One region of the Paenibacillus sp. TC-CSREp1 genome, then DNA from elsewhere that is predicted to be linked to it. Evidence: riboswitches for the same ligand, from Rfam matches in the RefSeq annotation. Region 1 holds a riboswitch; the other holds the start of a gene.

Region 1 (7,726 bases):
TAATGATGAAACACCGCTCTGTGCGCAAATTCAAGCCGGACCCGGTTAGTGAAGAGCAGCTCGCTGCCATTGTTGCAGCGGGACAGATGGCATCCTCATCAAGCAATGTACAGGCGTATTCGGTTATTGCTGTAACGGATCAAGAGCGGAAGGCCAAACTGGCCGAGCTTGCAGGAAATCAGGCGTATATCAATGAATGTCCGGTGTTTCTCGTATGGTGTGCTGACTTGTACCGTCTGCAGGATGCAGCGAAACGACACCTTCCCGAGAAGGAAACATATGCGGATTCAACCGAGAATTTCATGGTAGCTACGATTGATGCTGCACTGGCCTCCCAGAATGCCGCGCTTGCAGCGGAATCCCTTGGCTTTGGTATTGTATACATCGGTGGACTTCGCACCCGTATTGAAGAAGTGGCTGAGCTGCTCGAATTGCCAGATGGCGTATACCCTGTATATGGCATGTGCATCGGAGTTGCGGATCAGGAGACGGGCATTCGTCCACGGCTGCCGCTCAAGGCCGTACTCCATCATAACCGCTACCAGCCTGAGCAGAGCTTGCAAGGGGTTCAGGAGTACGATGTTATAACGACGGAATACTTGAAGGAGCGGACGAACGGGGAACGCACAACCCCATGGTCTGAATTGATGGCAAAGCGTCTGACCGAACCGGCACGTATGCAAGTAAGAGCATTTCTGGTGCGCAGAGGTTTCCTGAAGCGGTAATGCGAGGTTGTCTTCAAGATGAAAAATAGCCAGTCGGTCATGACTGAACGGTATCCCCTTCGTTCGTTGGATTCTGCCAACGTATAACTTAGGTGAGAGAGTTCAGAATGAGGTAGACTGGCTCTTTGCTTTGATGTACGATAGCGCTACAATCACTGTATAAGTTGAACTATTCGTTTACACGTTAACGGAGAGGACAGAAAAAAACTGAAAAAGCGAAGCGGTCGCCTGAAAGCTTTCTGCAAGAAAGCTGCATCGGAAGCATACGCTTATCACCGGATTTTCTTTTGCTATTCCGGCAGACGGTAGAAGCGTTTCGTATTCCGGTAAAACAGACGTGCTGCTCGCTCGGTGCCCATCCCCGTAATCTCACTCCAGGCCTGAATCACCTGACGAGTCATGACGGGATGTGTCATACGTCCCTGAAACGGTCCTTCAAAGGGCCATGGCCCATCCGTCTCTGCCATCACTTGCTCCGCAGGATACTGCCGCGCCAGCTCGCGAATCTCGGTTTCATACTGAATATCCGGTGTGAAGGAGATGAAATATCCGTTGTTTGCCATGCGCCGGATGGTCTGCTTGGCTCCTTTGAACCAGTGGAAGTGTGCTCGCGTAAACTGATGTTTTTCGAGCAGATCGCAGGCTATCTCTGCATCCTCATACACAGCATGCAGAACAATCGGTTTATTGTGCCTTTTGGCTAACAGAATGAACTGCTCCAGCAGATCTACATAACCACTCTGATCAAAGTCTAGGCCTGCTCGGCGGGCTTCTTCACGATTATAATAGGGCAAGCCGACCTCTCCAATGGCTGCAGCATGTTCAATGTGCTCTTCGATCCAGCGAAAGAGCTGCTCTTGTTGGTTTGCGGATGGCAGCGGCTGCTCGGGATGATATCCGAAGGCTGGAAAAATGGAACGTGCATACTGCTTGGCAAGCTCCAGGTTCGCCTGAGCAGAAGCTAAATCCATAGAAACGGCGATCACGGCTTCAACCTGATGATTCGGCAAGCTGAGTAGCAGCTCAATTCGTTCCTCTGGAGTATACTTATCCAAATGAATATGAGCGTCGATTAACGGTGCGAATGCTTGAGAGTGCATGAGGGAATCCTCCTTGTATCGGTTTACATAGTATATAACGCCAATTCCCATCACATGGATCACCTAATGGAGGAAAAATTAACTAAAAAACCCGCGCTATCCAAATATCAAGATAGGCGGGCTTTCTGCTGTTCTTCTTTCATCCACTGGGCAATTTGCCGTTTGCGTTCGAGAAAAGCAGGGTCCTCGGTTATCTCCTCTCGTCTTGGACGTTCAAAAGGAACCTGAACCTCGTGCAGCACAGCTGCTGGCCGATTGGATAACACATACACCCGATCCGCCAGCAGCAGCGCCTCCTCGATATTATGCGTGATGAACAGCACCGAGCGGCGGTTCTGTTCCCAGATATCCAGCAGCCAGCGCTGCATGTCGCTTCGGGTCAGGGCATCGAGCGCACTGAATGGTTCATCCAGCAGCATCAGCTCCTGCGGGCTGAGCAATGCACGCAGGAAAGCCACACGCTGCTGCATCCCGCCTGACAGCTGATGAGGATATGCCCGCTCGAATCCGGCAAGACCAACGCTGCCTAGCCACTGCCTGGCCTCGGCGAGAGCCTCGGGGCGCTGAGCCGGTAGAGCATTGGAGGCAGTGAAAGCTGCGGCAGAGGCTACCTCGCCCGCGAGCAGCACATTGTCCTCAATCGTCCGCCAAGGGAAGAGGGCAGGCTGCTGCGGCATATAACTGATATGCCCGCGCTGCCCCGTAACCGGCTTGCCGTTCATCCGCACCTCGCCCGCCTGCGGATTCAACAAACCGCCAATGATGTGGAACAAGGTGCTTTTACCGCAGCCGGACGGGCCAACGATGGCGACAAATTCCCCCTTCTCCACCGTGAGGGACAGCCCGTTTAGCACGGGCAGCTTACGCCGCCGTTCCTTGAAAGATACATGCACATCCACGATATCCAGCGCAGGCGGAACAGATGCAACTGCCGAATTAGACGTGCGTGCAGTATCGGTTGGACCAGCAACCTGAGTGGCGACAGAAGCAAGGCGAGCATCATGCGTATTGGATATGCCTGCTCCAGTCAACGCTGTGTGACCGTGTTTGGTCGCTTCTATGCCTGTATCTGGTTTGTCCTGTAGCTGTTTCATTTGGTGATCACATCCTAAGTACAGACTCGTGGTACAGGTTTAACGTTTTTGCGGACGCCAGCGTACAAGTAGCTTTTCCAGCAAGGCAATGAGCAGGAACAGCAGCAGGCTGAGCGCCACAATAATCATGATCGCTACAAAGAGACGATCTGTACGGTACGCTGACTTTTGCAGCATCATATAATAGCCGATGCCTTTGTCTGCACCGATCCATTCGGCAATGATTGCACCCATCACGCTGTAAGTGGCGGCAATTTTGATGCCGGAAAATACCGATGGCAGGGCATGAGGAAGCTCCAGCTTCCAGAAGATATGATGGCGCTTCGCGCCAGCCATACGCATGTAGTTCATCATCGCAGCATCGGTGCGTGTGAGTCCGTCCATAGCGGCGACCGCTACCGGGAAAAAGCAGACCAGAATAATCGTAATCAGCTTGGGTAGCAGGCCAAAGCCAAACCAGATCAGCAGAAGCGGTGCCAGCGCGATGGTCGGAATATTTTGACTAAGAATAAGTAAAGGATACAAGGCTGATTTGAGAAAAGGAATGAGATGCAGCACCATCGCAATGACCAGGCCAACGGCTGTTCCGGCCGCAAAGCCGATCAGGGTTAATTGGATCGTTGCAGAGGCATGCATGCCGAGACGATCGGCCTGTGAAGCTGCTTCACGAGCGATGTCGGACGGCGCAGGCAGCATCCATTTCTCAATATGGAACAGGGAAACCGCCCCTTGCCATATCGCAATAAAGAGAATAACCGCCACAAGTGGCGGCCATACACTTTTGAAATAGGCAGACATTAGCGGTATTTCTCCGTCAGCATATCCATGCTGAACCCGTCTGGACTGTGTGCGATTTTGATCTGGGAGATGATGCTTGGACTGCCGGCTTCCACAAGCACCTCATGCATTTTGCGGACCACTTCCAGTAGTTCCTCAAGTTCGCCCTCCATCGTGGTGTCGAGTGCATTAACCTGATATTTCAAGCCGGACTGCTGAATCACTTCAATCGCGCGGTCTACATAAGGGTATGAATTCTCGCCGTTTGGCGTTTTCGGTATCACTTGAATGCTGAGTAACGTGCTTGCCATGAGAGATCAAGACTCCTTTCGGGTGTGGGGGGGATAAGTAGAATAGTGATTGTACACATTGCCACTCCGAGTGCAGTCCCCTCTACGATCGCTGTTATCCCCAGATTTTTTTGATTCCCTTTTCAAAGGGAAAAATCCGGTGATAAAGGCGACCGCTTCGCTTCTTCTGAGGGGTCTGTACTCTCCGTTCTTGTGTACAAAAAATCAACTTATCCATTGTGTTTAGCAAATAAATCAAGAGAAAGCGCAAGCTTCCGATGTAGCTTTCTTACAGAAAAAGCTATAGGCGATCGCTTCGCTTCTACACTTTACGTTTCTGTGTAAATATCAAATTACGTTTTTACATAAAGTGATAATATTACCTAAGGTAATATTATTAATAGCGATTTTTACTGCGGTAAAAATTCGTTTGTATACGCCTTGGATACGTCAATTTCTTTATCCAGAAGCTTCTTGCTAAACATCCAGTCGGTGTAGTTCTTCCACACTTCTTCCTTCTGCTCGCCCCAGCGAGGTGCGTCGTCCTTGTATTTCGGGCTGAGCCATTTCTGGCTTGCCAGCACCAATTCCTTATCCAGATCAGGTACAGCCTTGATCAGAATGTTCGCAGCCTCTTCAGGATGGTCAATCGCATACTGATACCCTTCGGAAGTGGCTTTCAAGAAAGCTTTCACCAATTCAGGGTCCTTCTGAATCGTCTGCTCGTTAGTCACAAGCACAGGTGTGTAATAGTCCAGCGCTTTGGCGTAATCTTTTACATATAACATGTCGATGGGTTCACCGCGGAGTTCTGCTTCGATCCCGGTCCAGGCATAGAAAATCCAGGCAAAATCAATATCCCGTTTGACCGCTGTGAAAAAGTCCGCGTCGCCCATATTAATATTTTTGACTTTGGATACGTCAGCACCTTCGCCCTCCATAATGGATTGCATCACAGCCTCCTCAACCGGCGAGCCCCAACCGCCATACGTTTTGCCTTCGAAATCCTTCGGCGATTTAATCTTGCGATCCACTGGAGCGGCAAAACCGGATGTATTATGCTGAATCACTGCCGCAATCGATACGAGAGGTACGTCCTGTGTGCGCGCCTGAGTCACACTCTCCTGGTAACTGACACCAAACGGTACTTCGTTAGAAGCGACCATTGTATCTGCACCGCCAGCTCCTGGCTGCACAATCTCGACATTCAGACCTGCTGCTTTATAGAATCCCTGATCTACGGCTGCATACAGACCGGTATGATTGGTATTTGGGGTCCAGTCGAGCACAACCTTTATATCTTTCAGTGCCGCGCTGCTGCCTTCACTTTTGCTGTCTGTGCTGGCACCTCCGTTCTGATCGGCCGGTGCGGCTTCTTTACCGCCACATGCTGCAACGGTCACCAATAGTACACACATGAATAACATTCCCAACATTTTACGCCAGTTCATTCGATTCTCTCTCCTTCGTTCTGTCCGGCCGGGTGGCACGGGGTACTCCTTGGCTTCATATCCAATCCCTTTGCATAAATCGGCTGATTTATACCTCGCGGGTTATCCAGATGACGACATTTTTCTGTTTCTGCTTGTCAAAAGAAAACAAAAAAAGCGCCCCCGTAATCCGGGACGCGTGCAGGTTTGAGAGAAGGGCGTTCAGCTTATAGCTGTGCCTCTTGCAATATACTCCGATTCCTACGCTGGCATGATCCAGATCAGGTCTAAGGGTTAGTATCTTGATGGGATACACTCTCAGCCGGCCAATTCCGACTCCCCTGGGAAACTATGAAGTTACGGGCATTACTAGGTGTAATTATAGGCCAGTGACGAGTATGTGTCTAGGGTGGGTCTTGAAAACCGCTGGAGATGCATCTTTTGCCGCCTTTTCAACCCTTGCTGCGTCACTTTCCCTTGATGTGTCCCGGCACGCCTGAGGTAAACGTTCAGTTTGGAAGGGGGATTCAGCGAAGTGGGCTTCATTCCGTGTTTTCAGATATACTCTATTCGCCAAACGTTCACATAATGTTCACTTATGAGAGGGGAGTGCAATTGTCTATAATGATCCAAGTTACAGAAAGGATGAGTGTAATGCCAGTAAGCAAGAAAGAACAAGTTATTTTTGGAATCATGATGTGTACAGGAATGGTTCTCGTGATGATGACCTTTAATCTGTGGCACACGGGAATGTTAGACCAGATGTCTATGATGCAGATCCTGCTTCAATTCGTGATCTGCTTTATTATCGCATTTTTGGTGGAATCCTTCATTGTTGGTCCTGTTGCGAAAAAAATTGCCTTTTCCCTGCCATTTGCCAAGTCAGGTAAAGTAAAAGGCATCATTACCATGTCATTGTTTATGGTCATTGGTATGGTTCTGATCATGTCTCTGTATGGCATTGTGACTGCCTATATTGCCGATCAATTAAATGGTGTATCTGTATTTGGGGCGTATTTGCATACCATAGCACGTAACTTTAGTCTGGCTCTGCCACTGCAGCTGCTTATTTTAGGACCGCTCGTGCGATATTTGTTCAGCAGATTGTTCAAGGGCGGGAAAACAGCTGTATCTGCTTGAATCCATCGTTGAATAGAGCGGTTATCTCTCAGGAGAAGAGTGGTTTATCAGTATTTCCTGGGCAATTTATATTGACCCTTCTCTTTTGAAAATCAGATTAATTTTTGTTTTTGGGGCGAATGACTCAGGAAGTTCTGATATAAGCAATCCAATAAAATAGGCCAATCAAAATTACAGCACTAACGATTGTGGTCAGGATGCCACTAGCCCATATACTGCGTTTAGCTTGTTGGACGAGTTCATCTGCTCTTTGGTTGGCAGCCTCGGCCTCTGATGAAATCAGGTTGTTTGGATTCATGTTCATCGAGAAACAGCTCCATTCTATAACATATACTCTATTGTATAGAGGAATATTTTGAATTCAGACCTTTTACCGTTGATCTCCTCCTGAAGGCAAACAATTGTTGGATGGAAAATTAGTCATTTAATCACTTTATACGATTATAGCTGTATCTGATTTAACAATGCAAAGCTGCGTAAGAGGAGCCTGTGTTAACAGGGATCAACGAGCATAAGAACTCATTTTTCTGGTTTTTACTAAAAATCGGGCTTGAGAGATTGCAATTTTAATCTGTCTTCGTATATACTGGTAAACACAATTACAGATCGGATCATGCCGTTGAAGAGAATCCAACTCGGAGGCGTTTTCGCCAGGGAGCGAATTGAAACTTTCCCAAGTTAACCGGAACCGCCCGTTATCGCGGACCAAGAGGCTGAATCAGAAGAATTTGAATGATTCGGCAAGTTGGGTGGCACCGCGAGCAGAGCGCTCCTCGTCCCAAGGGATGAGGGCGCTCTTTGTATTTTTTTAACCAAAGGAGACGGTGACCATGTTAGATATGAAGTGGGTTCGGGCACATGCAGAAGAGGTTCAGGCGGCAGCTGACGGAAAAAAAATCAAAGTGGATATTGCGGTGTTAATCCAGCGGGATAATGAACGCAAAGCACTGCTGCAGCAAACAGAGGAAGGGCGGCGTCTGCGTAATACATTGTCGGCAGAGATCGGGAAGCTGATGCAGACGGGAGAGCGGGAGCAAGCAGAGACGATGCGGGCACAGGTGAAACAGCTTAATGATGAGCTGGAGCAGAAAGAGGCAGAGCTGGCGTTGATTCAGGAGGAGGTAACCAGACTGCAATGGCTGGTGCCGAATGTGGTATCACCGGATACAC
Region 2 (7,726 bases), on a different contig from region 1:
GATGGCCGATGCAGATCCGGACAGACTTGAGCAGCTGCTGGAGGAAATGGGTGAAATTCAGGAGCAGCTGGAGCAGGGCGATTTTTATCTGATTGATGTCAAAGTGGAAGAAATGGCAAACGGTTTGGGGTTAAATGCGATTGGTCTTGATCGGGATGTTGCTGCCCTGAGCGGTGGACAGCGCACTAAGGTGTTGCTTGCAAAGCTGCTGCTGGAGAAGCCAACTGCCTTATTATTGGATGAGCCGACAAACTATCTTGATGTAGAGCACATTGAATGGCTGACGCGTTATTTGAAAGACTATCCGCACGCCTTTCTGTTGATATCACATGATACAGAATTTATGAATGAAGTTGTGAATGTGATTTATCATCTGGAATTTGCCAAGCTCACACGCTACGCTGCCAATTATGAGAAGTTTCTGGAGATGGCGGATATGCAGAAGGCGCAGCATATTGACGCTTATGAAAAGCAGCAGGAATATATTAAAAAGCAGGAGGACTTTATTCAGCGGAATAAAGCTCGTGCATCCACCTCGGGACGCGCAAAAAGCCGGGAAAAGCAGCTTGGCAAAATTGAGCGGATTGATCGTCCGGACGAAGCGGCAAAACCAACTTTTAAATTCAAGGATGCCCGTGCAAGCAGCAAAACCGTGTTTGAAGGTGTTGATTTTGAAATTGGTTACACGTATCCGCTCCTGCCAAAGATGACGATGACCATCGAACGCGGAGAGAAGATTGCTATTGTGGGCTGTAACGGTGTCGGCAAATCAACACTGCTCAAGACAATTCTGGGTAAAATCCCGCCCATTAGCGGTAAAACCTTTCTCGGAGATTATCTGGAGACGGCATACTTCGAGCAGGAAGTACGTGCTGCAAATATCACGCCGATTGACGATGTGTGGAATGAGTTTTCTCATCTGACTCAAAATGAAGTGCGTGGACATCTGGCCCGCTGCGGCCTCAAAAATGAACATATTACACGTCCTTTGAACATGCTGAGCGGTGGGGAGCAGGCTAAGGTTCGTTTGTGCAAGCTGCTAATGCGTGAAAGCAATTGGGTGCTGTTTGATGAGCCAACGAACCATCTGGATGTTACTGCGAAGGCCGAGCTTCAGCGTGCGTTGAAGGAATACAAAGGAACCGTTTTGCTTGTATCCCATGAACCTGATTTTTACGAAGGCTGGGTCACCAAAACGTGGAATGTGGAAGAATGGTCTGAAAAAGCACGATGACAAAAAAATCCGACTGTGGTAATATAGGCTACAACTTCAACTTCATATGAACACTAGGGGGGCCGCACGATGCGGCTGAGATGGAAGAATGCGATTCCGGACCCTTTGCACCTGATCTGGATCATACCAGCGTAGGGAAGTGGCGCGTTTCAGCATAATGACAGTAAGTGATCCTTTTATGAACGAACAGGAACCTTACTATACAGTGATGCAGGCATGAGTTACCGCCGAACGGTTATGGACTTAACTGTTTAACAGGTATTAGCTGCACGCTCGTTATTTAACTGGACCTTTGTTTATACGCAGCCACTCCTACGGGAGTGGCTTTTTTGTGTTATGCCATTTCCGTACTTTATGCTGAACCGATGAGAGGAAGGACAACGTGAACAAAACAGAACTTGCGGCAGAAAGTAATGAAAAGAATAAACCGCTGATCGCTAACTCTCCAATGCAAATGGACACATGCAGCCCGACATGCTGCCAAGATGACTCTTCCTTTGAACTGCATGTTGTGTCTACCAATAAGGGTGAGCGAACCACGGTACTGAATGTTGTCAAGCAGATATGGCCTTGGGTGGATTACATTCATATCCGGGAAAAACAGCTCTCGCTGCAGCAGCATTTCATCTGGGCCAGCCACATGACAGAGTCAGGGGTTCCATCCTCACGTATAGTCATCAACGGGGCCAATCCGTTTGTGCCCAGCGAATTTTGCCGGGGTGCACACTGGAGTCAGCAGATGCTGACGAAGGCGGATGTGAGCATAAATGCTGTGAATAAGGGGGAACGGATGCGCTTGGGAGTATCGGTGCACTCCTTAAATGAGGCACGTGTGGCAGCGGATTACGGTGCAGATTACCTGTTCTTCGGGCATGTGTATACAAGCCGAAGCAAGCCTGACTTAACGCCCAGGGGGTTGGAGGTGCTGGCTGAAGTATGCTCAGGCGTTGACATTCCTGTGATTGCCATTGGTGGTATCCAGGCATCCAACATCCAGGCGGTGCGGTTAGCGGGAGCTCGTGGCGCTGCTGTGATCTCGAGTGTATTTCAGCATGAGGACCCAGCTCATGCGATCCGTCTTATAAAACAGGCTGCAGAAAGAGTAATATGAATGTTTCAAAATCAAGGAGATGAGCACATGCAAAAGCGAGGAACCGTCACACGGGATCAAGGTTCTGATGATCAATCCAGATGGAATGCATGCTATGCCTCGGATGAAACATATGAATCCGATACTTCATATGAAACTGCCAATATCCCGCGATCTGTATCATCCGGCATGCAGCATGCAGAAACCATTATTGTTGGCGGAGGCGTTATAGGCTGTGCTATTGCCTATGAATTGACACGAAGAGGACATGAAGTGCTTCTGATCGAGCAAAACGAGATTGCCAGCGGAAGCTCCTGTGCAGCTGCGGGAATGCTGGCTGCGGATAGTGAGGATTTTGCTCATCCTGTTATTGCTCAGGCTGCTCTTGAAAGCAGAGCATTGCTGCACAGTCAAAAGGATCAATTGTCTGCTCTATCGGGCATGGAACTCGGGTTGAGGCAGAGCGGATTCATCACACCGTTCAGATCATACAGTGAAATAAGTCGTTATAAGGAAAATCGAAGAGTCTTGCCACTGACGGAACAGCTTTGGTGGGATAGAAATACGGTGCAGCGAGAAGCAGGCTGGCTTAATCGGGATACGTATGGTGCTTATTACCGATCATTGGAGAGTGAAATTCTGCCCGTGTCGTTGACCAGAGCTTATGTGAGGTCAGCACACAGGATGGGCGCCCGGATATGGGAAGGCGTCAAGGATATTCAATTAATAGTGAATCAATTTGGTGTACAAGGGATTGCTACCCCGAAGGGAAATGTTACCTGTAAACACGTAATTATAGCCGCTGGCTTGAATGGTGAAACGCTGCTGCAGCAGGCTGGTATCAACCTGCCTTCAACTCCGGTCAAAGGCGAGGTAGCTGCGATTCAATTTCCGGCGGACCAAACAGCTTACAAACCGGATCGCACGCTTTATGCGGAGGATGTCTACATCGTTCCAAAAGCGAATGGAGAGGTGTGGATCGGGGCTACGAGCTGGCCCGGGAAAAAAGATCACAGCGTATCAGCCTATAGTGTGCAACGATTGCTTAGTAGCGCAAGCAGCTGGGTTCCTGGCATCAAAGAAGCTCATTTCTTGCGGGCGTGGGCAGGTGTAAGACCTTCGACTCCGGATGGTCTTCCGTATATAGGAGAATGCGAAAACATGCCTGGTTTGTTTACTGCCTATGGGCATTACCGCAACGGAATATTGCTCAGTGCGGTAACCGGACGCTGGATTGCAGACATGCTGGAGGGCAAAAGTGCTGAGGATATTGGGATTGAAGCCTTATCGCCTAATCGATTGAACAGAAAGGAAGTTGTGCGTTGAACATTATCGTGAACGGACAGAAGATGGAAATTGATGATGATTTGAATCGGGTGGACAAATTGCTGCAATCCTTTAACCTGCAAGTGAAAACGGTTGTTGTAGAGCTGAATCGTAACATTTTGACAAAGGATCATCATGAAACAACAGCGCTGAGAGAAGGCGATCGAATCGAAATTGTTCATTTTGTCGGTGGGGGCTAAATTAAGATAGGTCGCAGCATAGTTAATCATTTAAATTTGGGAGAGTGATGATATGCTTCATATCGGAAAATATGAATTTAATTCAAGACTGCTGCTGGGAACAGGCAAGTTCACGGATTTGCAAGTTCAGAGCCAGGCTGTGGATGCCTCGGGTACAGAGATATTGACCTTTGCGGTACGCCGTTTGAATCTGGAGGAGGCGGGTAAGCAGCATTTTCTGGACACGCTGGATTTAAGTAAATATACACTCCTGCCAAATACGGCAGGTGCCTCAACTGCAGAAGAGGCGGTGCGGATTGCGGAGCTTGCACGGGCGTCAGGACTTTGTGATATGATAAAAGTTGAAGTCATCGGAGACGGAGTAACGCTGCTTCCCGATCCGCTTGAAACGTACAAGGCTTGCAGCATTTTGCTGGAAAAAGGCTTCACGGTGCTGCCTTACATTTCGGACGACGTTATTTTAGCCAAACGACTGCAGCTGCTGGGAGTTCATGCGGTGATGCCGGGTGCTTCTCCGATTGGTGCGGGCCGAGGCATCATTAATCCATATAATCTGGAGATAATTATTGAGCAGGCCGTTGTGCCCGTCATTGTTGATGCAGGTCTGCGCTCACCCAAGGATGCTGCTTATGCCATGGAACTGGGAGCAGACGGTGTACTCCTGAACACGGCGGTATCCGGATCTGCTGATCCGGTCAGCATGGCGAAAGCGATGCGGCTGGGGGTGGAGGCAGGAAGGCTCGCGTATACGGCAGGCATGATCCCGGTGAAGCGTTATGCGGCAGCAAGCAGTCCGGCGGAAGGAATGGTTCATACATGACAGAACAGTTATACCAAGCGGAGCAGGGCGATCGTTATTCCAGACAGGAGCGATATGCTCCTCTCGGCCCAGAGGGTCAGGCCAAATTAAAGGACAGCAAGGTATTAATTATTGGAGCAGGCGCACTTGGAACAGGTATTGCCGAAACGCTGGTTCGCTCTGGTGTTGGACAGATAACTATTGTCGATCGGGACTATGTGGAATGGAGCAACCTGCAGCGGCAGCAGCTCTATGTTGAGCAGGATGCAATAGAACGCATGCCCAAAGCCATGGCGGCAGTCAAACGTTTAACTGCGATTAACTCGACCGTTCACATTGAAGCCAAGGTGATGGATGTACGCGTAGACGAACTGGAAGAGCTCATCCCGGAGGCCGATCTGATTATGGATGCAACCGATAATTTTGATACAAGGTTACTCATTAATGATATGGCTCAGAAGCATCAGATTCCATGGATTTACGGGGGCTGTGTCGGCAGCTACGGGATTACGTATACGTTTTTGCCCGGGGAGACACCTTGTTTGAACTGCCTGCTGGGCGAAGTGCCTCTTGGCGGAGATACCTGTGATACGTCGGGAATCATTCCTCAAGCGGTACAGATGGTAACGGCGAATCAGACAGCGGAAGCAATGAAGCTGCTTAGTGGCAACACAGCGGCTCTTAGACGAAAGCTGTTGTCTTTTGACGTGTGGCGCAACGAGTACATATCCATTAATGTGGATGGAGCGAAAAAGCAGGACTGTGCTTCATGCGGCCCATCTGCCACGTATCCGTTTCTTTCGGCATCCAATCTGGAGAAAACGGATGTACTTTGCGGCAGAGACACGGTGCAGATTCGTCCTGCGCGGCCCATGCGGCTTGATCTTCAGCAGACAGCTGATCGTCTGACTCGGCTTGATGAAGGAAAAGTGGAGAGCAATCCTTTTCTGGTGTCATTGACAACAGGTAAGCATAGATTGGTCATTTTTCAGGATGGCCGTGTTCTTGTTCACGGTACAAAAGACACTGCTGAGGCGCGTTCTCTGGTACATCGCTATTTTGGCTAAATAAATAAACTCAACGTACACTCCAATGTGATGAAGGTTTAAAGTCTGTTCCCGGTGGGAATGGACTTTTTCTTTTTAAGGCATCCTAACGGTACAATGCATGCCAGAGAGCGGCGGAAAACAGACGGGCCGGGTGAGATGTATGAAAACAGCGATTATGTTAGCAGGTTTGGGTGAGGCAGCTCAACGTATAGAGCATATTTTGCAAGAAGAGGGTTATGAAGTGAGGCAGCTTGACTGGTCTGAAATTGATAAGCCGCGAGAAACAGATGCTGCTCGGGAACAATTAATCATTCTTGTGGATCGGGATACAGAGGATATACAGAGGACCGAACAGGATAGAATGACTTTGAGAAAATGGATGAATCAAGGAAACGTGACCCCCATTCTTGTTATTATTCCCGAAGCTTCTCCGCAGCGAGTAATTGACTGGCTTGATTTTGGAGCAAACGACGTTATGGAGGAACCGCTGCATCCGAAGGTGATGTTAGCCAGAATACGCAGCTTGCTTCGGCTTTTTGCCAGTGCTTCGTATGATGGGGAGGAAATCATCGTTGTGCAGGACCTCAAAATCAATCTTCGTTCACGCAGAGTGAGCCGTGCGGGGCAGTACCTGAATCTGACTCCCAAAGAATATGAATTATTGGAATATTTAGCGACACATCTGAATGAAGCTTGCACGCGTAGTGATATTTTACGTGAGGTGTGGGGGTATGACTTTGCGATGGATACAAATGTCGTAGACGTGTATATTAAACATCTGCGGGGCAAGGTTGATAAAGGGAGAGATGTGAAGCTGATCCAGACGGTGCGGGGGGTTGGATATATGTTATACGGTTAATGAAATAAATGGTAATGGTTCTCTGTATTAAAGGGAGAGCATCCACCATTATCCAGTTTGAACGGAACAGCATATCGGGTAAATATATAAAACAGAAACAATGAACTAAATGGGGACTTTGAGGAAATCTATTCCGTTATTCGGTTAAATATGAAAAGACCGGATCAATATGACCCGGTCACGTATCATTATTTGATTGTAAGGTAAAGGCGTACTAGAGTACACGACGAGCTGTAATGTAAGTTCTTTTCCAATTACCAGAGTTCAGATCCGACAGCGTTACGCCTGGAGAGCCATACGTATGAAGAATCTGTCCGTTGCCAGCGTAAACACCCACATGGGTAATGTTCGAACCGGTTGAGCGGCTGCCGCTAGAGAAAAAGACCAGGTCGCCTACACGAAGATTCGCTTTTGAGACAAATTTACCTTCCTTGGATTGTTTTACGGACGTGCGCGGAAGGTCTACACCATACTTTTTGAAAATATATTTCATGAATGAAGAGCAGTCAAAGTACTTGGTTGTTGTAGTCGAAGCGCCAAATTTATATGGAGTTCCCATAAAGTTTTTTCCATAGTTCACAATTTGTTGTCCTGTCGATACAGATGCTGTTGCGGCTTGCGCCACAGGTGCATTTGTCATTAGTACAGCTCCAAAACCTAGTGTAGCGCACAACCCGACGGTTACGGCCTTTTGGATCAAGAAGTTTGTTTTCATGTTGTTATTACCTCCAAAATTCGTTTTCGTTAAGTTGCTAGAGCGAGTATAACAGGTTTGTAACAACCTAGAAATTGGATACATAAGCAAAAAGGCTGATAGATCAGTAGTTTTACTACGTTTATTAAAATACGATTAAAAATGTCAAAAAATTAATCATTGACGAATGATATAATAGATTGAAATTAAAAATCCCCTTGATTATCAAGGGGATTCTGTTGTTTGTTTATGTTTTTATCTCTGAAATATAGGTTACAAAAACGTAATAATTAAAGATGGCTCAGGGGGGAATCGAGCGAAAGAATCAGTCTTTGCTTTGGATAATCAACAGAAGACCACTGTCTATTGTCACTGTGCCAGAATCACTTAACAGCTTGTTGCTGATCCCCAGGGACTGTCCCATTCGGATGGTTGCCTGATCCAAAGGGTACATAAATCCTTCAAGACATATGCC

The links. A riboswitch is a leader RNA that binds a small molecule or an ion and turns the genes downstream of it on or off. The one in region 1 is predicted to bind thiamine pyrophosphate.
Region 2: it holds a riboswitch for thiamine pyrophosphate, as region 1 does, so the genes downstream of both, ACQSGY_RS08195 (thiamine phosphate synthase) here and ACQSGY_RS22235 (ABC transporter substrate-binding protein) in region 1, are expected to answer to the same signal.

What each region holds. Positions count from the first base shown of each region.
Region 1 covers NZ_JBNOKM010000015.1:78,755-86,480, reverse strand. Annotated here, with positions in the region: gene nfsA (oxygen-insensitive NADPH nitroreductase) at 1-725, shown strand, start outside; gene ACQSGY_RS22255 (TatD family hydrolase) at 1,016-1,825, opposite strand; gene ACQSGY_RS22250 (ABC transporter ATP-binding protein) at 1,933-2,919, opposite strand; gene ACQSGY_RS22245 (ABC transporter permease) at 2,959-3,717, opposite strand; gene ACQSGY_RS22240 (MTH1187 family thiamine-binding protein) at 3,717-4,007, opposite strand; gene ACQSGY_RS22235 (ABC transporter substrate-binding protein) at 4,397-5,437, opposite strand; TPP riboswitch at 5,657-5,769, opposite strand; gene ACQSGY_RS22230 (hypothetical protein) at 6,071-6,556, shown strand; gene serS (serine--tRNA ligase) at 7,387-7,726, shown strand, end outside.
Region 2 covers NZ_JBNOKM010000004.1:348,307-356,032, reverse strand. Annotated here, with positions in the region: partial or broken gene ACQSGY_RS08200 (ABC-F family ATP-binding cassette domain-containing protein) at 1-1,234, shown strand, start outside; TPP riboswitch at 1,280-1,389, shown strand; gene ACQSGY_RS08195 (thiamine phosphate synthase) at 1,617-2,345, shown strand; gene thiO (glycine oxidase ThiO) at 2,373-3,650, shown strand; gene thiS (sulfur carrier protein ThiS) at 3,647-3,850, shown strand; gene ACQSGY_RS08180 (thiazole synthase) at 3,903-4,670, shown strand; gene ACQSGY_RS08175 (ThiF family adenylyltransferase) at 4,667-5,716, shown strand; gene ACQSGY_RS08170 (winged helix-turn-helix domain-containing protein) at 5,817-6,557, shown strand; gene ACQSGY_RS08165 (C40 family peptidase) at 6,772-7,272, opposite strand; gene ACQSGY_RS08160 (thiamine diphosphokinase) at 7,577-7,726, opposite strand, start outside.